Regions from separate parts of the Secundilactobacillus paracollinoides genome, predicted to be linked through region 2. Evidence: a T-box and tRNA genes for the amino acid it is inferred to sense, from the RefSeq annotation. Region 2 holds a T-box; the other holds one or more tRNA genes.
The links. A T-box is a leader RNA that pairs with one kind of tRNA and senses whether it is charged. The one in region 2 lies ahead of leuS (leucine--tRNA ligase), so its partner is inferred to be a tRNA-Leu.

Region 1 (15,842 bases), 980 kb from region 2:
ATTGAACCGCCGTATACGGAACCGTACGTACGGTGGTGTGAGAGGTCGGTAATTGAATTAATCAATTACCTCCTACTCGATTTTACAAGTCAGCACTTTCAATACGATAAACTGGAATGTCATTCTGTTGTCCTGAATGCCATACTAAGCTCAGATGAATCAAATGCCGCAGTATGCTGATAGAATGGTATTAAACAGCCATCGTTACAATTTCTATTGAATGCTGATCACGAAGTCTATGAAATAATTTGCCACAACATATTGCATTTCACTGGCCTGATGATACAATGGGTGGTACTGACTTTTGAAGGTTAAAGGAGAATTTTAAGCCATGATTGTACTTTCAGGAACTATTGGTGCCGGCAAGACAAGTTTAACGAACCTGCTGGCTGACCATTTAAACAAACCGGCGTTTTACGAATCCGTTGAGGACAATGAAATTTTGCCGTTGTTTTATCAAGACCCCAAGAAATATGGGTTCTTGTTACAGATCTATTTCTTGAACAAACGGTTGGACAGCATTAAGCAGGCTTTTAAGGATGACGAAACGGTGCTCGACCGGTCGATCTTTGAAGACTCATTGCTGTTTAAACTCAACGCTGATATGGGCCGGGCCACACAGACTGAAGTGGACATTTATGACTCCTTACTTCAAAACATGATGGAAGAACTGCCGAATGCGGTTCATAAAAAGAACCCTGATCTTTTGATCCACATCAACATTTCGTTTGATACGATGTTGAACCGGATCAAGAAACGTGGCCGATCATACGAGCAAGTGGCACAAGACCCAAGCCTTTACGACTACTACAAGCAGTTAGATGAACGCTATGTGGATTGGTATGCCAACTACAATAAGTCACCTAAGATGATGATCAATGGAGACGAATTGGACTTCGTTGAAGATCAGGATGCCCAACAAAAAGTGCTGGATCTTGTCGATGAGAAAATGGCATCCCTCGCGCTATAAAAAGCCTGTGATCAAGTTTACGGTGACGTGACTTGTAAATAGGGGTCAAATATCGTAATATAGTGACAGTAATCAAAACGCAGTGTGACTTTAGTAGGTCTTCCAGAGAGACGGTGTGAGCTGTGAGCCGTTGACCGAAACTCCATCACACGAAAGCGGACAGTTAATCCTGTACGGTGATCGCCGTTACCGATGAGAGTGTGTGGCAGAGGCCGCAAACTTGGGTGGTACCGCGAAGTCTTCGTCCCAATTTTTTGGGGCGGAGGCTTTTTTTGACGGTACAATAACGAAGGGAGAAGTACTATTATGCTTGATTTAAAGTTGATCCGGACTGAAACGGATTTCGTGAAGGAAAAGTTGGCAACCCGTGGTGTTGACGCGCAGGAGATCGACGACTTACTGGCCTTAGACCAGAAACGACGTGACCTCATCGTGAAGAGTGAGACCATGAAGGCCAACCGAAACACGGTGTCAGATGAAATTTCTCAGTTAAAGCGCAACAAGGAAGACGCCAGCGATAAGATTGAGCAAATGAAACAGGTCAGCGCTGACATTAAGGCGTTGGATGAACAATTGACTACCATTGCCGAAGACGTTTCCGATAAGACGTCACGGCTGCCAAACATTCCGAATGACGAAGTTCCAGTCGGACTGACAGAGGATGGTAGTGTTGAACTGCGTAAGTGGGGCGAGATTCCAACGTTTGCCGACTTTAAACCAAAGTCCCATTGGGAGATCGGTGAAGACCTGGGCATTCTTGATTTTGAACGTGGCGCAAAGGTATCTGGTAGTCGTTTCCTGTACTATGTCGGCCAAGGGGCACGGTTGGAACGGGCCATTTACAACTTCTTCCTGGATGAAAACGAAAAGGCAGGCTTTACTGAAGTCTTACCACCGTACATGGTCAACAGTGAGTCCATGTTCGGAACGGGCCAGTTTCCAAAGTTTAAGGAAGACGTTTATTCGTTGAAGGAAGCTGACGAAACGTTGATTCCAACGGCGGAAGTCCCACTGGTCAACTACTATCGCGATGAAGTGATTCCAACCGAAAAATTGCCAGTTTACTTTACTGCTTTGACACCTGCCTTCCGTTCTGAAGCGGGGAGTGCGGGTCGTGATACCCGTGGACTGATCCGGTTGCACCAATTCAACAAGGTCGAAATGGTGAAGTTCACGAAGCCGGAAGACTCATGGAACGAGCTGGAATCATTAACGACCCATGCTGAGGAACTGTTGCAAAAACTCGGTCTGGCCTACCACGTTATCACCTTGACGACGGGAGACATGAGCTTTACTGCTGCGATGACCCATGACCTTGAAGTCTGGCTGCCATTCCAAGACCGGTACCGTGAAATTTCCAGTTGCTCAAACACGACCGACTTCCAAGCACGGCGGGCACACATTCAATACCGTGACGACAATGGTAAGCTCCAGTATGTCCACACGTTGAACGGCTCTGGTTTAGCTGTTGGCCGAACGGTAGCCGCTGTTTTGGAAAACTACCAAAACGCTGATGGGACGGTTGATATTCCAGAAGCATTGCAACCTTACATGGGTGGTCAAACTAAGATCACAAAAGAAGACTAGTGCATAACCAGCCAGTCTAAATACATGTTTATGAGATAAAAAAGAGAACTTATTCATCCTTGTGGGGTGGGTGAGTTCTTTTTGTTTTTGAGCGATTGAAATGATGGTGAAAACGAGTCATCCCTACGCCCAATTAAATGAATTTAATTTGAAAAAGGGGGTAGCTTTTTTTTAAAAAGGAGTGTATAGTATTTCTTGCAGTTGATTAGGAACACGTTTCGAGATGCATAACTATTCAACCTTCTCAAAAAAAGATGTTGACATCAATTACTTGAGATGATAATATGAAATAGTTGTTTCGACGAGGTCGACTGCAACGGCTTCACATGATATCCCATTCGTTTTATGGAGGATTAGCTCAGTTGGGAGAGCGTCTGCCTTACAAGCAGAGGGTCACAGGTTCGAGCCCTGTATCCTCCATTTGAGCCGTTAGCTCAGTTGGTAGAGCATCTGACTTTTAATCAGAGGGTCGACAGTTCGAGCCTGTCACGGCTCATTATCCAGGTACACCACGCGGGTGTGGCGGAACTGGCAGACGCGCTAGATTTAGGTTCTAGTGTCTTATGACGTGGGGGTTCGAGTCCCTTCACCCGCATCAAATTGAATAGTAAATTCACTTTCGCCGACTTAGCTCAGTTGGCAGAGCATCTCACTAGTAATGAGGAGGTCGGAGGTTCGAATCCTCTAGTCGGCATTGTGCGGAAGTAGTTCAGTGGTAGAACATCACCTTGCCATGGTGGGGGTCGCGGGTTCGAATCCCGTCTTCCGCTTTTAGAGCGTCATTTTCCTGCCGGGGTGGCGGAATTGGCAGACGCACAGGACTTAAAATCCTGCGGTCAGTGATGACCGTACCGGTTCGATCCCGGTCCTCGGCATTGTTTCACAATTTAATAGTTATTATGCACCCATAGCGCAATTGGATAGAGTGTCTGACTACGAATCAGAAGGTTGTAGGTTCGACTCCTACTGGGTGCATTTTGTTGTTTCTAAACAGCAATCGGGAAGTAGCTCAGCTTGGTAGAGCACCACGTTCGGGACGTGGGGGTCGCAAGTTCAAATCTTGTTTTCCCGATAGACGATTACCACGTCTGGCCACCAGTCGGGCGCTTTTTTATTGGTAATTGCAGTGCTGATTTGAAACGGCAGATAGGCAATTTTTCAATTGCCGACTTAGCTCAGTTGGCAGAGCATCTCACTAGTAATGAGGAGGTCGGAGGTTCGAATCCTCTAGTCGGCATGATGCGGAAGTAGTTCAGTGGTAGAACATCACCTTGCCATGGTGGGGGTCGCGGGTTCGAATCCCGTCTTCCGCTTCGCATGTTTCACAAGATCAAAACACTAACGTCTCATCACGAATGACCTGCGGGTCGTCTGTGATGGGACGTTTTGTTTCGGCTTGTGAATGGGATGGTGGTTTTAATAGGAAGAAACGCAACTGTTAAAACCTGCCATCGTGGCGTGAGTTCCGGTGTAATCAGGGTTAAAGCGCCCGTCTCACCTTTTTCATTTTAGGTGTCGAGACTGCAGTGAAGTTCACGTCGACATGTGTGACCCAATTGTCTGAGTTCTGTGCGCGGGTCTCAATAAATTATTTAAAGAAATCCCATTTAAATCAGTAATTTGCCTGTTTTATCGTTATAATTAAAGTATAATGCTTTGCTTTTTTACCAAAGATTCGTATAATGAAAGTCAACATTAGTCAAAGTAAATTGTTGAGTTGGTGAATGGAGGGAAGAAGCGTGCAAAATCAAAACATCTCCGATATTATTGAAAAGTACTTAAAGCAGATCTTATCGGACGCCGAGCACGTTGAAATTCGCCGATCTGAGGTTGCCGATCTCTTTAACGTCGTGCCTTCTCAGATTAATTACGTTATCAAGACGCGCTTCACATTATCGAACGGTTATTTGGTAGAAAGTAAACGCGGGGGTGGCGGCTACATCCGGATCGAAAAAGTCAATCTTTTGGATGATACGGATGTGCTCGACTCTTTGATTGAAACGATTGGTGATTCAATTGGTCAACGAGACGGTTATGCTGTAATACAGGGACTTTATGAAAGTGACGTCATTGGTAGACGCGAAGCGAATATCATTTTGACGATTATTAGTAAAGACACTTTGAAGATGGATAACCGCGCACAAGAAAACGGCTTACGGGCACGGATCTTAGTCAGTATTTTAAAGCATCTGCGCTACGAAAGCTAAGAAAGTGAGGAATTGATATGGACAATCTTTTTACCCCAAGTGCAAAGAGCGTATTGGCATTGGCACAGGAGCAAGCCAAGTATTTTAAGCACCAAGCGGTTGGTACTGAACACTTACTTTTAGCACTCACTATTGAGAAGAACGGGATCGCAAACAAGGTCTTACAACAGTTCTCCATTAGTGAAGACGATGTGCGCGAAGAAATTGAACGGTTTACAGGTTATGGCACTTTAGGCAACGTGGATAAGGACACTTATCTGCTATACTCGCCAAAGGCCAAGGACATGCTGTCGGTTGCTGGCGATGAAGCTAAGCGAATCGGGTCAACTAAGATTGGCACAGAACATATCCTGCTGGCACTTTTAAGTGACGAAACGATTTTATCCTCACGTATCCTAATGAACTTAAACATTGATCTGGCACAGGCACGCAAAGTGATTATGCGTAAGCTTGGTGTCAGCGAAACGCAAGACAAACGTCGCGGCGCCCAACGTGGCCGCGCAAAGCAACAGGGCGGCACGCCAACTTTGGATTCGTTAGCGCGTGATCTGACACAATTGGCACGGGACGACCAAATGGATCCAACGGTTGGCCGAAACAAGGAAGTTCGCCGAGTTATCCAGATCTTGTCACGCCGGACTAAGAACAACCCTGTTTTGATCGGTGAACCTGGTGTTGGTAAAACAGCGATTGCTGAAGGCCTTGCCCAACGCATTGTTGCTGGGGACGTTCCGGAAGATATGCAAAATAAGCGTCTGATGGCGCTTGACATGGGCTCCCTGGTTGCCGGCACCAAGTACCGTGGTGAATTCGAAGACCGTCTGAAGAAGGTTATTGAGGAAATTTACAACGATGGGCAGGTTATCCTGTTTATCGATGAACTGCACACACTGATTGGTGCTGGTGGCGCTGAAGGTGCCATTGATGCGTCAAACATTTTGAAACCGGCTCTTGCGCGTGGTGAACTGCAAACAATCGGTGCCACTACGTTGGATGAATACCAAAAGTACATTGAATCTGATGCCGCATTGGAACGACGGTTTGCAACGGTACAAGTTGACGAACCAACTGAAGATGAAACAATCGAGATCTTGAAGGGCTTGCGGTCACGTTATGAGGACCACCACCACGCCAACATTACGGATGACGCGGTTGAACAAGCCGTTAAGCTCTCATCACGCTACATCACAGACCGGTTCTTGCCAGACAAGGCCATTGATTTGATGGATGAAGCGGCTGCCAAGGTTCGCATCAGCCGGATGGACAAACCATCTAAGCGGTCGACTCAGGAAGCTAAGCTTGAAGAATTGTCTGATCAGCGCGAAGCCGCAATCTTGGATCAACGGTTTGAAGAGGCTGCTCAGTTGCGGACTCAGGAACTGGATCTGCGTGAAAAGCTTGAAAAGAAGAACCAGAAGGCCGCTGAAGCCAAGGATGCTGAGGGCGAGAACCGTTATGACCTCAACGTGACTGGTGAAGATGTTGCGGAAGTTGTTTCTGAGTGGACAGGCGTGCCAACCACTCAACTGCAACGGACGGAACAAGAACGGTTGATCAACCTGGAAAACGTCCTGCACAAGCGGGTCGTAGGCCAAGAAGAAGCTGTTTCAGCAGTCTCTCGTGCGATTCGGCGTGCCCGTTCTGGGCTGAAGGACCCAAATCGTCCAATTGGCTCATTTATGTTCCTTGGCCCAACTGGTGTTGGGAAGACGGAACTTGCTAAGGCCTTGGCCGAAGCAATGTTTGGCTCTGAAGACAACATGATCCGGGTCGACATGTCCGAATACATGGAAAAGTACTCCACTAGTCGGTTGATCGGGTCAGCACCTGGTTATGTCGGTTATGAAGAGGGTGGCCAACTGACTGAAAAGGTCCGTCAAAAGCCATACTCCGTTGTGCTCTTTGATGAAGTTGAAAAGGCCCACCCAGACGTCTTTAATCTGTTGTTGCAGGTGCTTGATGATGGCTACCTAACTGACTCTAAAGGTCGGAAAGTGGACTTCAGAAACACCATCATGATCATGACCTCTAACCTGGGTGCCACCACGTTACGTGATGAAAAGACCGTTGGGTTTGCTGCTGAAGACAAGTCTGAGGACTACAACGCAATGGCTGCCACTATCCGTGAAACGTTGAAACAAGCATTCCGTCCTGAATTCTTGAACCGGATCGATGAAATTGTCATCTTCCACTCATTGAAGAAGGCCGAATTGCACCAGATCGTTAAGCTGATGGCTAAGCAAGTCGTTAACCGAATTGCTGAACAAGGCATTCGGGTCAAGATTACGCCAGCTGCCATTGATGTGATTGCCAATGCGGGGTTTGATCCAGAATATGGTGCTCGACCAATTCGGCGGGCACTGCAAACGGAGATTGAAGACCGTCTGAGTGAATCCTTGCTCTCTGGTGAGATCAAGGCTGGCAACCAAGTTACACTTGGTGCCCGTCAAGGTAAGATTACAATCAACGTGAAAGATATTAAGACTAAAGAAACGAAGGACGCATCAGAACCAGTTGCTAGTAAGTAATCAGTCATGATGAGTCTTAAAATGAGGGATGACATCGAAAGTGATGCCATCCCTTTTTCTGTTGGCATTTGGTTTCATATCGGTGACGTTTCACGGTGCTCGGGTGGCCGTTAACGTCTCATTAACGGGGCTTGCGACGCTAGGATGCTTGCAGACTACTGATGAAACCGCAAGGAGGTGGTCCTTTAACATGGTCACCGCTCAGATCAGGTTAAATCTTAGGACTTGCGTAAATGAAATCACTCAGCGTAAAATGTAACATAGATAAATATGGCGTACGTGAGATTATGTATTGGTATAAGAGAGCAGTGCAGCACGCGCTAACCAGAAAGGAACTTGATCTTGAAACGAGAAGTCCAATTAGAAAAAACGCACCGTGCGATTTTAGATGAAGCACAACGTCTTTTCCTGACGAAGGGGTATCAAGACACCTCGACCCGTGACATTGCGAAGGCGGTGGGGATTACGCAACCCGCCCTGTACCATCATTTTGCGGATAAGGAAGTTATTTTTATTGAAGTGATCACCTCAGTGGGGGAGACGATTCGGGAGCGGCTGACAGCTGTGAACGAGATGGGACAGGACCTAACACCAGAGGATCATTTGATAAAAATGAGTCAGGTGCTGACCGATGTCCATCCGCGGGACGTGTTTACGATCATTCACTCCTCATTTGCGTACTTGAAACCGGAGAACATGCAAAAACTTGGCATGGTCTTTGGGCGCGATTATTTGGCACCGATTGCTGCCTTCTTCAGCACGCCTAAGGTTAAGCTCCGGGCAGGCATCACGCCCGAGGAAGCTGGCGAGTTCTATATGACAAGTCTGAGTCCGCTGTTCAGTAAGTTCCATCGACTGGGTGGTAAGAAATTGACAGATGAGGAACACGTCCACTTGTTGATCGATTTGATTCTACACGGTCTGATCGAGTAACCACGCTTGACATCATAAAACTAAATAGGTATACTACTCTCAGTATGTAACTGTGAATTGAAATGAGCCGTTGCGATCTATTGTCCGTAGCGGTTCTCATAAAAACCAAAAGTAAGAAAATTCTCTTTCTTTTGGATTTTTTTTGCCAAAAATTCGGTTTTCAGACGCATTTTTCAAAAATGTAACAAAACTGTAATATTTGGTTCGATTCGCTGAATAAAATGGAGAGGTGAACAACTTGGCAGGACACTTGGTTAAATTTGGCAAGCACCGGACCCGTCGAAGCTACGCACGAATTAAGGAAGTTTTGGATCTCCCTAACTTGATCGAAATCCAAAAGAATTCGTACCAATGGTTTCTTGATGAAGGCCTTCGCGATATGTTCGATGACATTATGCCAATCGAAGATTTCCAAGGAAACCTTTCGTTAGAGTTCGTTGATTACCAACTACTTGAACCTAAATATACCGTTGATGAAGCTCGTGAACACGATGCAAACTACTCAGCACCACTGCACGTTACGCTGCGGTTAACAAACCACGAATCAGGAGAAATTAAGTCACAGGATGTTTTCTTTGGCGACTTCCCACTGATGACTGAACAAGGAACGTTTATTATCAATGGTGCCGAACGGGTTATCGTTTCACAATTAGTCCGTTCCCCTGGTGTTTATTTCAATGAAGAAACTGACAAGAATGGTCGAACCGTCTATGGTGCCACAGTCATTCCTAACCGGGGTGCTTGGCTAGAGTTCGAAACCGACGCTAAGGGCCTCTCGTACGTTCGAATTGACCGGACACGGAAGATTCCAATGACTGAACTTGTTCGGGCATTGGGCTTCGGTTCTGATGATGAAATTATTAAGATGTACGGTGACAACGATAGTTTAATGGCCACCCTTGAAAAGGATGTTCACAAGAACACTGATGATTCTCGTGTTGAAGAATCATTGAAGGATATTTACGAACGTCTACGTCCTGGTGAACCTAAGACGGCGGACTCATCACGTAGTCTGTTGACTGCCCGTTTCTTTGACCCAAAGCGGTATGACATGGCACCTGTTGGTCGTTACAAGACCAACAAGAAGCTCGTGTTGAAGAACCGGTTGTTGGGCCTGACCTTGGCTGAGACCTTGGCTGATCCAGATACTGGTGAAGTTTTGACTGCTAAGGGTACCGTGATCGATAAGGATGTTTTGCATACCTTAACCCCTTATCTTGACCGGGAAGACTTTAAGACGGTTACTTACACTCCTTCAGATGAAGCGGTTGTTACTGAACCAGTCACGTTACAGATCATCAAGGTCCAATCTCCAGATGATCCAGAACGTGAATTACCTGTGATCGGTAACGGTCATATTGATCTTAAATATAAGCATATTACACCGGCTGATATCTTGGCTTCGGTCAACTACTTCTTTAACTTACAAGAAGGCGTTGGGTCGACCGATGATATCGACCACTTGGGTAACCGTCGGATTCGTTCCGTGGGTGAACTCCTGCAGAACCAGTTCCGAATTGGGCTATCACGGATGGAACGTGTTGTTCGCGAACAGATGTCGATTCAAGACGCCGCAACCGTTACACCACAACAACTGATCAACATTTGGCCAGTTGTTGCTTCCATTAAAGAATTCTTTGGGTCATCACAACTGTCACAATTCATGGATCAAACCAACCCACTGGGTGAATTAACGCATAAGCGTCGTTTATCAGCCCTTGGCCCTGGTGGTTTGACGCGTGACCGTGCCGGTTATGAAGTTCGTGACGTGCACTATACCCACTATGGTCGGATGTGCCCAATCGAAACGCCTGAAGGTCCTAACATTGGGTTGATCAACAGTCTGTCATCTTACGCCCGCATCAACAAGTATGGGTTCATTGAAACACCATACCGTCGTGTGAGCTGGGATACGCATAAGGTTACCGATAAGATCGATTACCTGACTGCTGATGAAGAAGATAACTTCGTTGTTGCGCAAGCAAACTCACCATTGAACGATGATGGCTCGTTTGTGAACGACCTTGTTATGGCCCGTGCGAAGTCAGAAAACATTGAAACTGGGATCGAAAACGTCGATTACATGGACGTTTCACCTAAGCAAGTTGTTTCTGTTGCCACTGCCTGCATTCCTTTCTTGGAAAACGATGACTCTAACCGTGCCTTGATGGGTGCGAACATGATGCGTCAGGCCGTTCCTTTATTGGATCCTCACTCACCACTTGTTGGGACTGGGATCGAATACAAGGCTGCCCATGACTCTGGTGTTGCGCTGATCAGTAAGCACGATGGGAGCGTTGAATACGTTGATGCCAACGAAATTCGCGTTCGTCGTGAAGACGGTGCCTTAGACACTTACAAATTAATGAAGTTCCAACGGTCAAACGGTGGTAAGAACTACAACCAACGGCCAATTGTTAAGGTGGGCGACCACGTTGATACTGACGAAGTGTTAGCTGATGGCCCAGCCATGGAAAACGGGGAGTTAGCCCTTGGGCAAAACCCACTTGTTGCCTTCATGACTTGGCAAGGGTACAACTTCGAAGATGCGATCGCCATCAACGAACGTCTGGTTAAGGATGATGTCTACACGTCTATTCATATTGAAGAATATGAATCAGAAGCACGTGACACCAAGCTTGGACCGGAAGAAATGACCCGTGAAATTCCTAACGTCGGTGAAGACGCTTTGAAGAACTTGGATGAAGAAGGGATTATCCGTATCGGTGCTGAAGTGCATGATGGTGACATCCTGGTTGGTAAAGTAACGCCTAAGGGTGTCACTGAACTGTCAGCCGAGGAACGGTTGCTCCATGCCATCTTTGGTGAAAAAGCCCGTGAAGTTCGGGATACATCACTTAAGGTGCCTCATGGTGGCGGCGGGATCATCCAGAACGTCCGGATCTTTACTCGTGAAAACGGGGATGAGTTATCACCAGGCGTTAACATGATGGTTCGGGTCTACATCGCTCAGAAGCGTAAGCTCCAAGTGGGTGACAAGATGGCCGGCCGTCATGGGAACAAGGGGACTGTTTCAATCGTGATCCCACAAGAAGACATGCCTTACATGCCTGATGGGACCCCAATTGATATTATGCTGAGCCCAATGGGTGTGCCTTCTCGGATGAACATCGGGCAAGTGCTCGAAATTCACTGGGGGATGGCTGCTCGTAAGTTAGGCATTCACGTTTCAACCCCTGTCTTTGATGGTGCCCGTGATGAAGATATCTGGGATGCTGTTAAGGAAGCCGGTATGGCTGATGATGCCAAGACTGTTCTTTATGATGGTCGGACCGGTGAACCGTTTGATAAGCGGGTTGCCGTTGGTGTTATGCACTATATGAAACTTGCCCACATGGTTGACGATAAGATCCATGCGCGTTCAATCGGACCATACTCATTAGTTACCCAACAACCACTTGGTGGGAAAGCCCAATTTGGTGGCCAACGGTTTGGTGAAATGGAAGTTTGGGCCCTTGAAGCTTATGGTGCTGCTTACACGCTGCAAGAAATCTTGACTTACAAGTCAGATGACGTTGTTGGTCGTGTTAAGACGTACGAAGCCATCGTTAAGGGTGAACCAATTCCTAAGCCAGGTGTGCCTGAATCATTCCGTGTGCTGGTTAAAGAACTCCAAGCACTTGGTCTTGATATGAAGGTCCTTGGTTCTGATAAACAAGAAATTGAACTGCGTGACATGGATGACGAAGACGACGATGTTGTCAACGTTGATGCCCTAAGCAAGTACGCAGAACAACAAAAAGAAGCAGCCGCAAAGACAGCTGATACACCGGCTAAGACTGCTAAGACAACCGATGAAGCTAACTCAAACGCTAAAGATTAATAAAGGAGGTCGTCAGTCCTTTGGTCGATGTTAATACATTCGAGAGTATGCAGATTGGTCTTGCATCTCCTGATAAAATTCGGAGCTGGTCATACGGTGAAGTTAAGAAGCCTGAAACCATCAACTACCGAACTTTGAAACCAGAAAAGGATGGGTTGTTCGATGAACGAATCTTCGGCCCAACCAAAGACTGGGAATGTGCCTGCGGGAAGTACAAACGGATCCGGTATAAGGGTGTCGTTTGTGACCGTTGTGGTGTCGAAGTTACCCGTTCTAAGGTCCGTCGTGAACGGATGGGTCACATTGAACTCGCTGCACCAGTTACCCACATTTGGTACTTCAAGGGGATTCCAAGCCGAATGGGTCTTGTTCTTGACATGAGCCCACGGTCACTTGAAGAAATCATCTACTTTGCTTCATACGTTGTTATCGAACCAGGTAACACCCCACTTGAAAAGAAGCAGTTGCTTTCAGAACGTGAATATCGTGATAAGAAACTGGAATACGGCAACGGGTTTACAGCTGAGATGGGTGCAGAAGCCATCAAGAAGTTGTTGCGCGACGTTGACCTTGAAAAAGAAGTTACCGAATTAAAGGAAGAATTGAAGGAAGCTACTGGCCAAAAGCGGACCCGTGCGGTTCGTCGTTTGGACATCTTGGAAGCCTTCGTCACTTCTGGTAACGCACCGGAATGGATGGTTATGGATACCATTCCAGTCATTCCACCTGACTTACGGCCAATGGTTCAACTGGAAGGTGGCCGTTTCGCCACTTCTGACTTGAACGATTTGTATCGTCGGGTCATCAACCGTAACAACCGTCTTAAGCGGTTGTTAGACCTTCATGCACCTGGTATCATCGTTCAAAACGAAAAACGGATGCTTCAAGAAGCCGTTGACGCCTTGATCGATAACGGTCGTCGTGGCCGTCCAGTTGCTGGTCCAGGTAACCGTCCACTGAAGTCGCTGTCACACATGTTGAAGGGTAAGCAAGGACGGTTCCGTCAGAACTTGCTTGGGAAACGTGTTGACTACTCCGGTCGTTCAGTTATCGATGTTGGCCCATCATTGCGGATGAACCAAATGGGCTTGCCAGTCCCAATGGCGATGGAATTATTCAAGCCATTTATCATGAAGGAACTGGTTAGCCGCGGGTTAGCTTCTAACATTAAGAACGCTAAGCGGAAGATCGATCGTGAAGACGACGATGTTTACGATGTGTTAGGCGACGTGATCAAGGAACACCCAGTGCTCCTTAACCGGGCACCTACACTTCACCGTTTGGGAATTCAAGCCTTCGAACCCGTGTTAGTTTCTGGTAAAGCCATGCGGTTACACCCACTGGCCTGTGAAGCTTACAACGCCGATTTCGATGGCGATCAAATGGCCATCCATGTGCCGTTATCTGATGAAGCCCAAGCTGAAGCTCGGTTGCTGATGCTTGCTGCTCACCATATCTTGGCACCTAAGGATGGGAAGCCCGTTGTGACGCCTTCTCAAGATATGGTTATCGGGAACTACTACCTGACCATGGAAGAAGCCGGTCGTGAAGGCGAAGGGATGGTCTTTAAAGACCTGGACGAAGCTGTTTTGGCTTACCGGAACGGCTTAGTTCACTGGCACAGTCGGGTTGGTGTTCAGACCAGCTCAATGCCAGACAAGCCATTTACCGACGAACAACGGTCAAAGATCTTGGTTACAAGTGTTGGGAAGTTGATCTTCAACAACATTTTGCCAAAGTCATTCCCATACTTGAACGAACCAACGAACACAAGCTTGAACGGCTTCGTGCCTGATAGTTTCTTCCTGGAACCCGGCGAAGATATCAAGGAACACTTACAGAATGCAGAACTTGTTCTGCCATTCAAGAAGGGCTTCTTAAGTGATATCATCGCTGAAGTTTACAAGCAGTACAAAGTGACTGAAACGTCATTACTGCTTGACCGCATGAAAGACTTAGGGTACGACGAATCGACGCAATCCGGCTTAACGGTTGGGATCGTCGATGTTACCGAAGTGCCAGAAAAGCCTCAGATTCTTGACGACGCCCACAAACAAGTGGCCACCGTTACGAAACAGTTCCGTCGTGGGTTAATCACCGACCACGAACGTTACGAACGGGTTATCGGAATCTGGAACGATGCTAAGGATGAACTGCAAGACAAGCTGACCAACAATTTCGAGCGTCAAAACCCTATCTTTATGATGAGTGACTCTGGTGCTCGTGGTAACATTTCAAACTTTACGCAACTTGCTGGGATGCGTGGCCTGATGGCTGCGCCTAATGGTGAGATCATGGAACTGCCAATTACCGCAAACTTCCGTGAAGGCCTCTCTGTTTTGGAAATGTTTATCTCGACCCATGGTGCTCGTAAAGGGATGACCGATACCGCCTTGAAGACTGCCAACTCAGGTTACTTAACCCGTCGTTTGGTCGATGTTGCCCAAGACGTTATCGTCCGTGAAGAAGACTGTGGGACTGATCGTGGGTTGACCATTCGTGCCATCAAGAATGGGAACGAAATGATCGAACCATTGTACGATCGGATATTGGGTCGTTACACGATGAAGACTGTCAATGATCCTAAGACCGGCGAAGTCATCATTGGTGCTAACAAGATGATCGACGAAGACATTGCGAACCGCATTGTTGACGCCGGTATCGATTCAATTACCATTCGTTCCGTATTTACTTGTAACACTGCCCATGGTGTCTGCGAACGTTGTTACGGTCGTAACGTTGCCACCGGTGATCAAGTTGAAGTCGGTGAAGCAGTCGGAACCGTTGCCGCACAATCTATCGGTGAACCAGGGACGCAATTAACCATGCGTAACTTCCATACCGGTGGTGTTGCCGGGAACGATGATATTACCCAAGGGTTACCTCGTGTTCAAGAAATTTTTGAATCTCGGAACCCTAAAGGTAAAGCTGAGATCACTGAGGTGACTGGGACTGTTGAATCAGTCGAAGAAAACCCTGCAGAACGGACTAAGGAAATCACGATTAAGGGTGAAGCAGATACCCGTTCATACACGTTGCCAATTACGGCAAAGCTCATGGTTGCTGAAGGCGACTTCGTCCACCGTGGTGCTGCATTGAACGATGGGTCTGTTGATCCTAAGGAATTGATCCGTGTTCGTGATGTGCTTTCTACCGAAAACTACTTGCTTTCAGAAGTTCAAAAGACTTACCGGATGCAAGGTGTGGCCGTCTTGGATAAGCATATTGAAATCATGGTTCGTCAAATGCTCCGGAAAGTTCGGATCATGGATCCAGGTGACACTGATGTCTTTCCTGGGACCCTGATGGATATTAAGGACTTCAAGGATCATAACTACGACACTCTGATCTCTGGTGGGATTCCTGCCACTGCTCGGCCAGTTATCTTAGGTATCACTAAGGCTGCCCTTGAAACCAACAGTTTCTTATCTGCCGCATCATTCCAGGAAACAACTCGTGTCCTGACTGACGCTGCTATCCGTGGTAAGAATGATCCACTGATTGGGCTGAAGGAAAACGTTATTATTGGTAAGATCATTCCAGCTGGTACTGGGATGCCTGACTACCGTAAGATCAAGCCTAAAGAAGTTGGCGCAACTTCAACTGACGGTGTTTACTCCATTAACGAATTGGAGAAGCGCATGAAGGAAGAAGACGCTAAGTAATAATAATCGTGCAGTTAAGCGATTAAAGAAACGTCTTATCACCAAACCACTTGCTGGGTTGGTGATGAGGCGTTTTTTTAATCGCATTAAATGTTGCTTGAGGTAGCG
Region 2 (15,842 bases):
TAATAGGCCGTCTTTTGATGACTGTTTTCACCATAGCGCATGTCCTCAACCTTTTCATAGGTCATGGTGAGCTTCTCAGGAAATTCTTCCGTGGTCAGATACTTGGCAATCAGGGCATCATAGGCAGCAGTTTGGCGAAAGACCTTCGCTGCTAACTCACGACGATACGCCTCGTCTGCTGTGCCATTATCAAATTTGGCTAAGAAATCAGCATAGTCAGCCTTGTCAGTGATCACCGTCACATCACGGTAGTTCTTTGCGGCTGCACGTAACATCGAAGGCCCGCCAATATCAATGTTTTCAATGGCCTCCGCATCGGAAACGCCATCCTTTTGAATCGTCTCTTTGAATGGGTAAAGGTTAACACAGATTAAATCGATCGGATCAATGTGGTTTTCGGCCAGCTGTGCCATGTGGTCAGCGTTATCCCGTTTCGCTAAAATACCGGCATGTACGCGTGGATGCAGCGTTTTGACCCGGCCATCCAACATTTCTGGAAATCCGGTAATGTCTTCAACGGCTGTCGCCTGAACGCCGCCATCCTGAATGGCCTTTAACGTCCCGCCAGTGGAAATGACCTTAAAGCCCCGACTTGTCAATTGCGCGGCAAAGTCGACGATACCATCTTTATCTGAAACACTTAACAATGCTAATTTAGCCACTTAAAGCACTCCTTTTTCAATTAAATTCCGAACGGTTTTTGGGTATAACTGATGTTCCACTTCATGAATTCTATTTTCTAAATCGCTTAACTGATCATCATCGTACCGACGAACAGGTTCCTGAGCGATGATCGGCCCCGAGTCAACCCCAGCGTCAACGAAGTGAATCGTCACACCGGTGACCTTGACCCCGGCCGCAAAGGCGTCCTCGATTCCTGTCCGACCAGGAAATGATGGCAGCAACGCCGGGTGAATGTTCACAATTCGCCGCGGATAGGCATCTAAGAGCGTCGTGCCAACGATCCGCATGTAACCCGCAAGCAGAATGGCCTCAACCTTGGCTACGCGTAACTGCGTCAATAGCTGGGTTTCACGCTGAATCTTAGACACCCCTTTTTTAACTTGCGACAGCACAACAGGCACGTGATACTTGGCTGCCCGTTCGATCACCGGCACGTTATCATGGTCACAGACCAACATGACGACATCCATCGGCAATGACGCCTGCATCAGGGCTTCAAAATTGGTGCCGTTACCGGAAGCAAAGATGGCGACCCGTTTAGTGGGCAACGTATTCGACTGGTTGGTCATGTCGTGTCACCACCTTACCGATAGATTGGGCTTTAACTGTCGTTTGATGCAACTTATCCAGAACAACTTGCGCCTTGTCAGCTGAAACGATCAATACCATCCCGATTCCCATATTAAAGACGGTCCGCATTTCAGACTGACTCACGTGCCCAGCCCGTTGTAAGAGCTTAAAAATTGTCGGCGTCGACCAGGTTGTCTCATCCACCTCAGCCGTTAACGCCGTTGGCATCATCCGCGCTAAGTTTTCAATGATCCCGCCACCCGTAATGTTTGCGGCGGCGTGAATCAAACCGGCGTCGATCAATGGTCGCACCGCTTTGTCATAAAGGATGGTCGGTGTCAGCAGCGTCTGCATTAAGGAATCCGATAGACCTTCGTATTGGTGATCAACGTCTAACTTGGCATCACTAATGATCTTGCGCACCAGTGAAAACCCATTCGAATGCACGCCACTGGATGCCAAACCAATGAGGACATCACCAGCCGCAACGTGATGGCTGCCGAGCAGGTTTTGCTTGTCAGCAATCCCAACAGCAAACCCACTCAGATCATAATCGCCATCGTGGTATATGCCAGGCATTTCAGCCATTTCGCCGCCAATCAGCGACAATCCTGCCTGTTTGCATCCTTCGGCAATGCCGCTGACCACTGTTGTGACTTGGTCGGACTCAAGCTGACCAAGCCCTAGATAATCCAGGAAAAACAGTGGTTTAGCCCCCTGAGCCAAGATATCATTGGCACACATGGCAACCAGGTCGATCCCAATGGTGGCATGCTGTTGCGCTTGAATCGCCAGCAACAACTTCGTCCCAACACCATCGGTTCCGGAAACCAGCACAGGTTCGTGATACTGCCCCATTAAGGCGGTCAGTTCATACTCGGCACCAAATCCGCCAATGCCATTCAAGACGTTGGTGTCCTGTGTGGCCGCAACAATCGTCTTAATGTTGTCCACTGCTTGTTCGCCAGCTTCAATGTTGACGCCGGCCTGTTCGTATTGACTAGTCACCAATATTCGCTCCTTCATAAAGTCCGAGTCGGGCAACTTCAGCATCAAACCCGGCCTGATAATCGTAAAGCGGGGTTGGATAATTGCCGTCAAAGTAGGCGGTACACAGCCCATGATTTTCTGCATCGTTGAGGTCACCAATGGCTTTGATCAACCCTGGGACGCTTAAAAAGGCTAATGAGTCTGCTTCAATTTGCGTACAGATTTCTGGAATCGTGTTGTTTGCCGCAATGAGTTCCTTGGTCGTTTGAATATCGATCCCGTAGTAACACGGAAACTTCAGCGCAGGGGATGCGATGCGCACATGAACCGATTTTGCGCCGGCTTTTTTCAGCAATCGAACGATATACTTGCTGGTCGTCCCGCGAACGATCGAATCATCCACTAGAACGATATCTTTGCCAGCGACAACAGACTTCACAACGGAGAGTTTCATTGAAACGCCGCGGTCGCGTTTGGCCTGCGTCGGTTCAATAAAGGTGCGCGCAACGTACTGGTTTTTGATCATCCCCATATCGTAAGGAATACCACTTTCTTGAGCGTACCCAATGGCCGCTGACAGTGATGAATTCGGTACCCCAAGGACGATGTCGGCTTTCACCGGATTTTCCCGGGCAACCAAGGCACCCATGCGTTTCCGCGCTTCATGCACGCTGATACCGCGAATAATTGAATCCGGGCGGGCAAAGTAAATGTATTCCATTGAACAGAGCGCCAGGTGCGTGTCAGTCGTAAAGTGATCAATGGTCATGCCATCGTCAGTGACAATAATAAGTTCACCAGGCTCAACATCGCGAACGAAACTAGCACCGACTTGGTCAAGCGCACAGGTTTCGCTGCAGATCACCGTCGCCCCATCAGGCATCTCGCCAACAACGAGCGGGCGAAACCCATTTGGATCCAGTGCAGCGACCATCATATGCGGTGTCATCAAGAGGTAGGCAAACCCACCATGAATCTGGTTAAGTGATGCTTTAAGTTGATTAATGAAGCCCGTTTCATGACTGGTAGCCACAAGTTCACCCAGAAGTTCGCTATCAGATGTGGCTTGAAAACTGACACCTGCATCACGGAGTATACCGCGAATCGTATCCGCGTTTGTTAAGTTACCATTATGGGCTAACGCAAATTCACCAACTTCATCGTGTGTAAACAGCATGGGTTGAATGTTTTCGACCCCATGATTACCTGCCGTCGCGTATCGCACATGACCAATGGCTGATGACCCATATAATTGATGAATTGTTTCCGAATCTCGAAACACTTCTGATAACAGCCCCAGACCGCGGTGGCGATAAAACTGCCCCTGGTCATTGCTCACAATACCGGCGCCTTCTTGACCCCGGTGTTGGAGGCTGTGTAGGCCGTCATAGGTCAACTGAGCCGCATCACTTGCGCCCCAGATACCAAACAGACCGCATTCTTCATTTAATCCTTTGATTTCAGCAGGCATGCGAGTGCGCCTCCGTATATCTCATTTAGGTCGTTGCTATCGGTGCGTAGTTCACCGTCAGCAGTTGACAGCGTAATTGTTGTTGCATCAGTAGTTGATCCGAGCAGCACGACCTGATCTCCTGCAAGTGCCTCGAAAGCCGTTTGTTGGTCAGCACTCACACTAACTAAGAACCGGGATTGCGTTTCGGCAAACAGCTGGCGGTTAGTCAGGGGGGTTGTCCCCGTAAAACCAAGGTGGTTGGTAAACAGGGCTTCCGCTAAGGCAACCCCTAACCCGCCTTCACTTAAATCGTGAGCAGATTGAATCAAACCGTTGCGAATCGCTTGTTTGATAAATTGTTGATTAGAATGTTCAGTCGCTAAATCAAAGCTGATGGTGCCGCTTGGCGTGGTCTGCCCCAGCAATTTTTGAAGTTCTGAACCGCTAAAGTCATCATGAGTTTCGCCAACGAGGTAGACTAAGTCCCCCGCTTGTTTGAAATCCTGAGTCGTAATGTAGTTCAAGTCTTCAATTAGCCCAACCATGCCGATCATTGGTGTTGGGTAGATTGCCTTGCCATCCGTTTCGTTGTACATCGACACGTTTCCAGAAATGACGGGTGTATCAAATAACTCACAGGCCTTGGCGATGCCTTGAACGGATTGATCAAGGGACCAGTAACTTTCAGGATCATCGGGACTGCCAAAGTTCAGACAATCCGTGATGCCAATTGGTGTGCCCCCAGCAGCCACAATGTTTCGAGCAGCTTCACTGACAGCAATCTCCCCACCCTGATATGGGTCAAGGTAGATATAGCGGCCATTACAGTCGGTCGTCATGGCCAGAGCTTTATTCGTATGCCGCACGCGGATAACGGCTGCGTCGCTCCCAGGTGTCACGACGGTATTGGCCTGCACCTGAGCATCATACTGGCGAAAGACTGGTCTTTTAGACGCAATCGTTGGCTGTGCCAAGAGTGCCTTCAGCGTGGCCTCAGCATTAGGAATATCTGGCAGATCATTTTTAGCGGGACTCACAATATGTTGCGGCTTTCGCCCTTCGTGGACGTATTCCGGCACATCATCGACTAACGTTGAAACGGGCACGTTCGTCACGACCTCGCCATGTTGCGTCAGTCGATACATGCCATCATCGGTCACATGACCAACAACGACTGCATCAAGCTCGTAACGGGCAAAAATGTCCAGAACGGTCTGTTCTTCACCCTGCTTCACACAGAGCAACATCCGTTCCTGTGATTCAGACAGCATGATCTCGTAACCGTTCATATTGGGTTCGCGTTGCGGGACAAGGTCTAGGTTCATCGTTAAACCGCTATCGTCGGCCTTAGCTGCCATTTCAGCGGAGGAAGAGACTAGTCCAGCGGCGCCCATATCTTGAATGCCCATTAAAATGTCGGCGTGGTCGTGAATAATTTCCAGACAAGCATCCGTTAACAGTTTTTCCATAAAGGGATCACCAACTTGAACAGCGGAACGATCGGCTTCCTTTTCTTCACTAAATTCATTGGAGGCAAACGTGGCGACATTGATGCCATCGCGACCGGTTTTTGCGCCAACATAAATGATGCTGTTGCCAGTCCCGGTAGCGCGGCCCTTCTTCAGGTCCTTTTGATTCATTAAACCAACGCACATCACGTTAACGAGTGGATTACCGTTATAGACACTGTCAAACCCAATTTCGCCGCCAACTGTTGGAATCCCAATACAGTTACCATAAGCGGCAATGCCACGAACGACTTCGTCCACCAGGTAACGGTTTTTGGCATCAGTCAGTTCGCCAAAGCGCAAACTGTCCAGTGATGCAATTGGCTTGGCACCCATAGAAAAGATGTCGCGGATAATGCCGCCAACGCCGGTTGCTGCACCTTCATAGGGTTCAACAAAACTTGGGTGGTTATGACTTTCAGCCTTAAACACGACGGCCTGGTCGTCACCAATATCGAGGACACCCGCACCTTCACCAGGTCCCATGATGACCCTTGATCCCTTATTCCAAAACTTACGAAGCACGTGCTTAGAGTTTTTGTAGGAACAGTGTTCGCTCCACATGGCAGCAAACAAGCCGGTCTCAGTATAATTGGGCAATCGGTGTAATAACTTGTTACTGATCAGGTCGTATTCTTCTTCAGATAAGCCCCAATCTTTATACGGTTTTTGATCCCGAATTTCTTCTGGTGTTGGTTCCGTTCGCAGTTCTTGCATCAAATTACACCATCCTTGTAAAGTTGGCTAAAAGTGACCGAAAAACACTGAGTCCGTCACTGCCGCCAAGTAATGGATCGACAGCCCGCTCTGGGTGGGGCATCATGCCAAGCACGTTCCCCTGTTTGTTCACGATTCCAGCAATATCGGCGACACTGCCGTTCGGATTATCACGATAGGTAAACACAATTTGATGGTTTTCTTGAAGGTCGGCTAGCGTGGCTGCGTCGCAGTAGTAGTTCCCCTCGCCATGCGCAATCGGGAGCGTGATGGTCGCATCCGTCGCAAAGTCATTTGTAAATAACGTCTTGTTGTTCGCAACATGTAACGGTTCCGGTTCGCAAATAAACTGCATATTCGTATTATGTTGAAGACTGCCGGGTAACAACCCGACCTCAGTTAAAATTTGAAACCCATTACAAATACCCAACACCGGCTTGCCAGTCGCAGCAAAGGCCTTCAGCGCCGGCATCACCGGCGCAAATTTGGCAATCGCACCTGACCGCAGATAATCACCGTAAGAAAAACCGCCGGGTACCAGAACGGCGTCAAACCCATCGAGTTGTGTCTGGGTATGCGGGATGATTTCAGCGGTTTCCTTTAATCCGTCAACAATCGCGTAGTAAAGGTCCTCATCACAGTTTGACCCGGGAAAACTGATTACGGCAAATTTCATTGGTTCGCCAGCTCCTTTACATCGTAACGGTAGGTTTCCATGTTGGGGTTAGCTAACAATGTGTCACAGATCGAATCGATTTGTTGTTCGGCAGCGTCCTTTGACTCAGCATTCAACGTCACTTCAAAATATTTACCTTGCGTGACGGCATCCACCTCGTTGAATGATAACCGGTGCATGGCATTCTTGATAGCAACGCCCTGAGGATCCAAAATTGATGGTTTATAGGTGACGTGAATTTGCGCTAAAAACATTGGGTGATTTCCTCCTTAGGTGGGTGGTTAACGAGTGGCTTGTAAACGAGAGAGCACGGTCCGATAACCGTCCATGACGTCACCGGTATGCTTACGAAAAACATCTTTATCTAAGGAATCATGGGTCTTCGCATCGACTAATCGACATGAATCAGGCGATATTTCGTCACCCAAGATTAGCTTACCTTCGGGATCGAACCCAAACTCGAGTTTAAAATCAACTAAGGTGATGCCAGCTTTAGCGAAGAGTTCCGTCAAGGCATCGTTCACCTTGAGGGCTTGCTCACGAATGGTCTTCAACTGAGATTCGTCAGCAATCGAGAGTGCCAGGATCTGTGAGTCGTTCATAAACGGATCATCGAGACGGTCACTCTTGTAAAAGAACTCTTGAACCGGGGTTTTAAATGGCAGCAGGTATTCAGTATCAAATTTGCGTTGGAAACTACCTGAGGAATAGTTACGAATGACAACTTCAAGCGGGATCATCGTCATTTTCTTAACGAGCTGGTCGCTAGCATCAAGCTGCTTGATGAAATGCGTTTCAATGCCCTTTGATTGCAGGTAGTTGTAAATCAAGCTGTCGATCTGATTATTCACTTCACCCTTATCAGCGATCTGCTCTTTACGTTTGCCATTAAGTGCGGTGGCCTGGTTCATGTAGTGCACGCGGATGATCGTGTCATCCTCCGTTGTAAATAACTGCTTTGCTTTGCCTTCCTTGATCAAGGTTGCCAAACTATTCAGATCCTTTCTGGTTATCTAAATGCTATTGAAATTGACTTACAGATGCTAACAATGTTTCAGTTGAGGGACCGACAACGGTAATGTGCCCCATTTTACGTGCGGGTCGAATCTCGGCCTTGCCGTAGTCATGAAAATGCCATTCTGGATGATCCTTGAAACTGGCGCGCGCCTGAGTGAGCTCATCCCCAAGCAGATTCACCATCACCGCCGGCTGTAATTGTTGAATCGGTGGTATTGGCAACCCGCAGATACTGCGAATATGCGCTTCAAACTGTGAGATATTGCAGGCCTCAATGGAGTAGTGGCCAGAATTATGCGGGCGTGGTGCAAGTTCGTTGATCATCAGGGTGCCATCCTGCAGTTCAAACAACTCAATGCCAAGCACGCCTCGCAGGTCTAACGCTTCCGCCGTGCGTTCCGCAATATCCGTTGCGCGTGCGGTCACTTCAGCAGGTACTCGTGCCGGAATGATACTCGTATGCAGAATGTGATGCTGATGCTGGTTTTCACTAACTGGAAAAGCAATGACGTGGTCGCGGCCATCGCGTGTGACCATGACGGATAATTCGCGGACAAAGGGTTGTCGCTGCTCGTAGATCCATTCAGTGTTCGGCAATTCGTCAGCGACCTTGTCAAAATCAGCAGGGCTATTGATGTCAAATTGGCCGTGGCCATCGTAGCCTCCTTCAACGGTTTTTAACAGCCCCGGGACGCCGATCTGTTCAACAGCCGCTTGGAGATCTGCCAAGGTCTTTACTGACGCGTAGTTGGTAACGGGCAAGCCGTGGTTACGGCAAAAGTTCTTTTCACGGAGCCGATGACTGGTAATGGTCAACAGATCAACGCCCTGTGGACACTGGGTCAGCGGTAGTACCTTGGTTAAACTTTCTTGACCAACATTTTCAAATTCATAGGTGATAATGTCTGCTCGCTTTGCTAATGCAGTGAGCTGGTCCTGGTCATCATAGTCGGCAACCAGTTGAAAATCAGCAACTTGGCCGGCCGGTGCAGCAGGTGTCGGGTCGAGGACGCCAACCTTATACCCCATCGTCTTGGCAGCTAACGCCATCATCTGGCCGAGTTGCCACCCCACCGATGATACCAATGGTTGCTGGCGGTAATATGGGCTTACTGTAATTGGGCATTGCTGGCAATGGCCTCCTTGGTTTGTTTGTCCCGGTAGGCAACCAACTGTGTGTTGACATCCTCATCCGTCAAAGCGATGATCTCAGCGGCTAGCAGCGCGGCATTCTTCGCGCCAGCGTTACCGATTGCCACGGTGGCAACCGGGATCCCCGTCGGCATCTGAACGATTGACAGCAACGAATCAACGCCGTTTAGCGCTTTGGTCTGAATTGGCACTCCGATGACCGGCAGCGTTGTATTGGCTGCCAGCATGCCTGGTAAATGGGCTGCCCCACCCGCTGCGGCAATGATGACCGAATATTGTTCGGCTTTCGCTGATTGTCCAAATGCTTGCAATTCCTGTGGCATCCGATGTGCGGAAATAACGTGTTTATCAAACGAGACGTGTAACTGTTCCAGCAGATCAGCCGTTTGCTTAACAGACGGCCAATCAGAAATTGATCCCATGACAAGTGCGACCTGCATTCTGAAAATCTCCTTTGCGTTTGTTAGTCATAGCGTACCAAGTTCATTTGATTGTGTCAATACTATAATCGAACTATGTTTAAATTTGTCGACTGATAGTTCGTGTTTAGTAGAACTAATGTCGATTTTTTCTCAACACGATTGTCGATTATCCGTGATCCGGATCAGCAACAACTGCTTCACCAACCCTGACGCAAAAAAAGCCACCCGCGCACACAGTTAGTGTGCAAACGAGTGACTTTTTCAGGAAATCATGCGCGCATGATTCCTCATTTTGTTATTCCAAGGTTGATTAATTACTTACCCACAACGATATTGACGATCTTCTTTGGAATCACGATGACCTTTTTCACATCATGACCTTCAGTATAGGTCTTCACAACGTCGTCAGCCAGGGCATCCGCCTTGATTGAATCCTCATCAGCTTCAGTAGCGACCTTAATGTGCGCACGGACCTTACCGTTGACCTGAACAGCCATTTCAACTTCTTCGACGACCAGTTTTGATTCGTCGTAAGTTGGCCATGACGCGTAGGCAATGGTCTTGTCGTGGCCCAGAAGTGACCACAGTTCTTCCGTAATATGCGGTGCGATTGGGGCCAACAGCTTCACAAGGCCTTCCATGTACATTAATGGCAGACTATCAGCCTTGTACGCTTCATTTACGAAGACCATCATTTGAGAAATGGCCACGTTAAAACGCAGGTTCTTCATGTCGTCGGTAACCGTCTTGACAGTTTGGTTATAAATCAGATCAAGCTGGCCGTCGTTAAACGTAGTGACCCGGTCACGCAAATGATTGTTATCGTCGATCATCAAGCGCCATACTCGGTCAAGCCAACGATGTGACCCAGTAATCCCTTCAGTACTCCAAGGCTTTGATGCATCCAAAGGTCCCATGAACATTTCGTACAGCCGCAGCGTGTCGGCACCATACTTGTCCACGATCTCATCAGGGTTAATGACGTTCCCTTTAGACTTAGACATCTTTTCATGGTTCGTCCCAAGGATCATCCCTTGGTTAACCAGCTTCTGGAATGGTTCCTTCGTTGGCACAACGCCAATATCATACAGGAACTTGTGCCAGAACCGGGCGTACAACAGATGCAGAACAGCATGTTCCGCCCCGCCAATGTACAGGTCAACTGGTAACCAGTACTTCAACTTTTCTGGGTCAGCAACCATCTTATCGTTGTGTGGATCGACGTAGCGCAGGAAGTACCATGAACTCCCAGCCCATTGCGGCATGGTGTTTGTTTCGCGTTTGCCTTTACGGCCGTTCTTATCCACCACGTTGACCCAGTCATCCAGGTTCGCCAGTGGACTTTCACCAGTACCAGAAGGTTCAAGCTGCTTAGCCTTAGGCAGGCGCAACGGCAATTCATCTTCTGGAATCAGAGTGGTTTCGCCATCTTCCCAGTGAATGACAGGAATAGGTTCACCCCAGTACCGTTGACGAGAGAAGATCCAGTCCCGCAAACGGTAGTTGACCTTCTTGTGGCCGGCGTCGTGTTCTTCCAACCAGTCAATAGCGGCCTTGATTGCCGTTTTCTTGTCCATCCCATTCAGGAAGTCAGAGTTGATGTGGGTCCCATCGCCAGTGAACGCTGCTTCATCCGTGTCGCCGCCCTCGATAACGGGCTTGATCGGCAGGTCAAACTTCTTGGCAAATTCAAAGTCCCGGTCGTCATGAGCTGGCACGGCCATAATGGCACCAGTACCGTATGACGCCAGCACGTAGTCGCCGATCCAGATTGGAATCTGTTCACCGTTGATCGGGTTGATCCCGTAAGCCCCGGTGAAGACACCAGTCTTATTCTTGTTGAGGTCAGTCCGTTCAAGGTCAGAACGTGATTCAATTTCTTTCTTGTAAGCGGCAATGGCATCGGCCTGTTCTGTCGTTGTAATTTCATCAACCAGGTCATGTTCAGGCGCTAAAACCATGTATGACGCGCCAAACAACGTGTCTGGGCGGGTCGTATAAACTTCGACCTGCTTGTCTTCATGACCAGCAACCTTAAAGAAGACACTAGCGCCTTCAGAACGGCCGATCCAGTTACGCTGCATTTCCTTAATGGATTCTGGCCAGTCCAGATCATCGAGATCATCGATCAACCGGTCAGCATAGGCTGTGATCCGCAGTACCCACTGTGTCATTGGGACACGATATACAGGATACCCGCCACGTTCAGTTTTTCCATCGACAACTTCTTCGTTGGCCACAACGGTTCCGCCCATAAAGTCGGGTGCCCAGTTGACCATGATCTTGTCTTCATAGGCTAACCCTTTTTTATACAATTGTTCAAAGATCCATTGGGTCCACTTGTAGTAACCAGGATCTGTTGTGTTGATTTCACGATCCCAGTCATAAGAGAAGCCAAGGGAACGAATTTGGCGTTTGAACGTTGTAATGTTCTGGGCAGTAAAGTCCTTTGGGTTGTGCCCCGTCTTTAAAGCATACTGCTCAGCAGGCAGCCCAAAGGCATCCCAGCCCATAGGATGTAAGACGTTGAACCCCTGCATCCGTTTCATCCGCGCAACAATATCGGTTGCGGTATAACCCTCCGGGTGCCCAACGTGAAGTCCTTGTCCTGATGGATACGGGAACATATCCAGGGCATAGAATTTCTTTTTTGAGTCGTCGTCATATGTTTTAAATGTTTTGTGTTCTTTCCAGTAGTGTTGCCACTTGCGTTCAATGACATCGTGATTGTAAGCCAAACAAAAACGCTCCCTTTCAATATGTTTGTGTGCACTATTAAAAACTAAAAAAGCCTACAAGAAACTAAGGACTAGTTTCTTGTAGGACGGAAATTCCGCGGTACCACCTACACTTCCCGTCAATAACACGGGCGCTTCGTTGTGCCATAACGCGGCAGCCACGGTCCGACCTACTTAGGTTCAGTCAAACTAACTCCGAGACGAGTTCGGTATCTCATCACGGTGGCTTCGCAACAACCAGCCACTTTCTGAACGTGATAATCCCCTACTAATCCTCATCAGTCTTTAATAGATTCAAGTGTCTTAATCCTACCAAATGGCAGTCTAAAATGCAAGATACCATTCAGGTTGGTATACTTAAGAAAACGGTTTTATGGAGGTTACCGAAAAAAATGAATTTAGAATCACCTTTGACATACAGTCACACCTTACTGGCACCCGTTATTCAATCAGGCGATACCGTGATTGACGCAACGGTGGGCAATGGTCACGATACGATTTTTCTGGCCAGTCAAGTCGGTCGGACTGGTCATGTTTTGGGCTTTGACATTCAACCACAAGCGCTAGTAGCAACTAAACAGCAACTTGTGTTAACGGGATTAGCCCCTCAGACGAACCTGATTTTGGCCGGTCACGAGTCTTTGAACGATTACCTTGATGCTGACCAAGAAATCACGGCAGCAACGTTTAACCTCGGTTATTTGCCGGGTAGTGACAAAACAATCACGACAACCAGCACGACGACCGTGCCCGCAATTGCGGCTTGCCTGCAGCATCTTCGCCGCGGTGGCATCGTTTCGGTAATGGTCTATTATGGGCACCCCGCCGGTAAAAGTGAAAAACAGGCTGTTTTGGACTATGTCAGTGGCTTGGATCAAGCTGCGTTTCAAGTTTTGCAATATCAGTTTATTAATCAGGTGCATGAACCGCCGTTTTTAGTGGCGATTCAGCGACGGTAGGTTTGGTAGCGATGAGGCGTGAATAAAAAACCTCATTCTTAGCGTCCGGATTGGGTGTTAAGGGTGAGGTCTTTTTATCATGGAAACGATTTGGTGGTTCTGTGGATTCGCTTTGGTGTTTAGACTTGCTTAGCTTCTGTGCTGAATTGTGTTCCGCAAGACAGCACAGATTGTTTCTGCCTAAGCAAATCCTGGCAAAAATGCCAGGTTCAGGCATTTCTGATATTGAGTGCATCTTGCTGCTGGCTTTCTCGGTCTCATTGCCGAAACGTGTTCCGCAAGGCACGGGGCTAACGTGTAAGGGACTCTGACCAAAAAGTCAGGCCCGGACTTTTCGGTCAGAGTCCCTTACACACCGCCCCTAAACCGCCTTGCTCCACACTCTACAACTGTTCCTGCGGCAGCAGCACAATCTGACTCTCACCGTCATCGAAGACCCAGACATTTTCTGGGAAGTCATCTGAGAATGGGAACGGCGTGTCAAAGCTTGCTACTAGGGTGTCATTTTGGCTGAAGTCAAAGGTTAATTGACCGTCATTATTTCTCAATCCAAGCGCGAGGGTCTGAGGCAATTCAAACATGCCTTGAAGGTCATTATCAATAATGTACCAGACCTGGTCGATGATTTCACCGGGGAGGATATTTACGACCCCATAACTGGCTAGCGTGCGTGATCATTTTCAAACATCGCGATCGCCTCTCTTTCATTGGTTATCTGACAACGATTATACCGCAATTATCCAACGATATCAGGCTTGCCGTTCGGAAGTTGTTTTCGGGCGGTCCAACCCGTTGACGCAAAATGATAAAACGACCAACAATAGCGCCACAATAAAGATCCAGTGAAGCCCACTATAGAGGATCTCCCGCAGCGGCTTAATCAGGTGTGCAGGCAATTCTGACGCCGTTTGCGGGTTGATCAGTTTGTTCATCATATTGAGTGTTGTACCCGGATGATGGTGGACGCCGTTTGCCATTTGAACGTTCATAATGATGCCAAAGACTGAGATCATCAGTGTTTGACCGAGCGTTCGTCCAAGTGTATTGATGGAAGTTGCAACCCCAACGTTGGCGCCGCTAACTTGATTTTGTGCGGTAACTGTCGTGGTCGTGATGGTGATGCCAAAGCCAGTCCCACAGATGGCGGCAATGACAAAGAACCAGGCAAACGCAGTAGTTTCGGGTAATACTGCCATGGCAATCGCACCAATCAAAATAAACGTTAAACTGATTGCGATGATGCTTTTAGGCGTGTGATCCAGTAATAGTTTCCCGGCAATAAACGACCCCACGATCCACATCAGCGAACTAGGAGTTACAGCAAATCCGGCCAATGAAGCTGGCAGACCAAGAATCCCCTGAGTCCACGTTGGCAGGTAAACTTCAAACCCCATTAAGAAGCCACTAATCAGTGCTGCGACTAAATTTTGCGTGACAAACGTTCGATTTTTAAACATGCCCAATGGAATAATCGGGTTGTCAACACGGCCCTCGTGACGAATAAACGCTATGAAGCCAAGAATTGCCACTAATAAACAACCAAGCAGTAACGGCCAACTGAGTGTGCTATCACCTAATAATTGGAACCCATACATCAGGGATAGCAAGCCAACAGTCAACCAGAAACTCCCCAAGAGATCCAGCCGTTGTGTTGTCCGACGACGTTCCTCCTTCAAGAAAACGACAATCATCACCACTGCCAACAAACCGATTGGAATGTTGATAAAAAAGATCCAGTGCCAGCTCAGCTGATCAACAATGAACCCGCCTAAAAGTGGGGCAACAATGGAAGCTATACCCCATGCGGACCCGTTGAACCCCATGACCTTGGCGCGTTTTTCCAAGGGGTATATATCAGCAATAATTGTAAATGAAATCGGCATGATCGATCCGGCGCCGATCCCCTGAACAGCCCGCCAGAGGATGAGCTCACCCATACTATTCGAGAGTCCGGAAAGCGTTGACCCAATAATAAAAACAGCCAGACCGAACAAAAACACATTTTTACGACCCAACATATCCGCCAGCTTGCCGTAAATTGGTGTCGCAATTGCGTTTGTCAGCAAAAAAATAGAAAAGACCCAGTTCATCAAGGCAACGCCGTGGAGATCACCCACAATGGTCGGCATTGCTGTGGACACAATTGTCCCCTCAACTGCTGACATAAACGTCGCAATAAAAATGGCGATGGTGACCAGCGTCACGTTTGTTTTTCTTGAACCCATGTTACATCCTCACAGTATACGTTGGCCCGCACCCCCAACGTTGAAATTAGGGGTCAATTACCCCTGCCACAGTGTCAGTCGTCTGCCGCTGACGTTGTATTCGCTCATAAAACCGCTAATATCTAGTATAACAAAGACCAATCGCTGCGTCAGTAGTTTCGAATCAATCAGGCAGACAAAAAGAGCCGTTATCCAGACGGATAAACGACTCTTTTTACTCGGTCTTAACCGATATGTTTACTTATTGTAACTCAGCCTTCAATGCGTCGACCTTGTCTGTGTGTTCCCAAGGCAGATCAACGTCGGTCCGGCCGAAATGACCGTATGCAGCAGTCTGTTCGTAGATTGGCCGCTTAAGATCCAGCATTTCAATGATGCCAGCTGGACGCAAGTCAAAGATCTTTCGAACAGCTGCAGTCAGTGCAGATTCAGAAACAGTGGCACTGCCAAACGTGTTCACTGAAACGGAAACCGGCTGTGCAACCCCAATAGCATAGGCAAGTTGAACTTCAACTTGGTGTGCAAAGCCTGCTGCTACGATGTTTTTAGCAATGTAACGGGCAGCGTAACTTGCTGAACGGTCAACCTTAGTGGCGTCCTTACCTGAAAAGGCACCGCCACCATGGTGCGCATACCCACCGTAAGTATCAACAATGACCTTACGACCGGTTAGCCCAGCGTCACCCTGTGGCCCACCGATAACGAAACGACCGGTTGGGTTGATCAAATAA

Region 1: it encodes a tRNA-Leu, which carries the amino acid that the T-box ahead of leuS (leucine--tRNA ligase) is inferred to sense. The anticodon was not compared.

The regions. Positions count from the first base shown of each region.
Region 1 is NZ_CP014912.1:2,066,551-2,082,392, forward strand. Features, by position in the region: gene AYR61_RS08770 (deoxynucleoside kinase) at 332-970, shown strand; gene serS (serine--tRNA ligase) at 1,277-2,557, shown strand; tRNA gene AYR61_RS08780 (tRNA-Val) at 2,905-2,977, shown strand; tRNA gene AYR61_RS08785 (tRNA-Lys) at 2,981-3,053, shown strand; tRNA gene AYR61_RS08790 (tRNA-Leu) at 3,071-3,152, shown strand; tRNA gene AYR61_RS08795 (tRNA-Thr) at 3,179-3,251, shown strand; tRNA gene AYR61_RS08800 (tRNA-Gly) at 3,256-3,327, shown strand; tRNA gene AYR61_RS08805 (tRNA-Leu) at 3,347-3,432, shown strand; tRNA gene AYR61_RS08810 (tRNA-Arg) at 3,459-3,532, shown strand; tRNA gene AYR61_RS08815 (tRNA-Pro) at 3,556-3,629, shown strand; tRNA gene AYR61_RS08820 (tRNA-Thr) at 3,722-3,794, shown strand; tRNA gene AYR61_RS08825 (tRNA-Gly) at 3,799-3,870, shown strand; gene AYR61_RS08830 (CtsR family transcriptional regulator) at 4,297-4,764, shown strand; gene AYR61_RS08835 (ATP-dependent Clp protease ATP-binding subunit) at 4,782-7,292, shown strand; gene AYR61_RS15775 (TetR/AcrR family transcriptional regulator) at 7,635-8,225, shown strand; gene rpoB (DNA-directed RNA polymerase subunit beta) at 8,455-12,069, shown strand; gene rpoC (DNA-directed RNA polymerase subunit beta') at 12,090-15,734, shown strand.
Region 2 is NZ_CP014912.1:3,047,377-3,063,218, forward strand. Features, by position in the region: gene purH (bifunctional phosphoribosylaminoimidazolecarboxamide formyltransferase/IMP cyclohydrolase) at 1-662, opposite strand, end outside; gene purN (phosphoribosylglycinamide formyltransferase) at 663-1,253, opposite strand; gene purM (phosphoribosylformylglycinamidine cyclo-ligase) at 1,222-2,265, opposite strand; gene purF (amidophosphoribosyltransferase) at 2,255-3,715, opposite strand; gene purL (phosphoribosylformylglycinamidine synthase subunit PurL) at 3,691-5,922, opposite strand; gene purQ (phosphoribosylformylglycinamidine synthase subunit PurQ) at 5,927-6,598, opposite strand; gene purS (phosphoribosylformylglycinamidine synthase subunit PurS) at 6,595-6,852, opposite strand; gene purC (phosphoribosylaminoimidazolesuccinocarboxamide synthase) at 6,880-7,587, opposite strand; partial or broken gene purK (5-(carboxyamino)imidazole ribonucleotide synthase) at 7,619-8,741, opposite strand; gene purE (5-(carboxyamino)imidazole ribonucleotide mutase) at 8,725-9,207, opposite strand; gene leuS (leucine--tRNA ligase) at 9,504-11,927, opposite strand; T-box leader at 12,007-12,216, opposite strand; gene AYR61_RS13450 (tRNA (mnm(5)s(2)U34)-methyltransferase) at 12,320-12,886, shown strand; gene AYR61_RS13455 (DUF960 family protein) at 13,270-13,527, opposite strand; gene AYR61_RS13460 (MDR family MFS transporter) at 13,636-15,111, opposite strand; gene metK (methionine adenosyltransferase) at 15,353-15,842, opposite strand, start outside.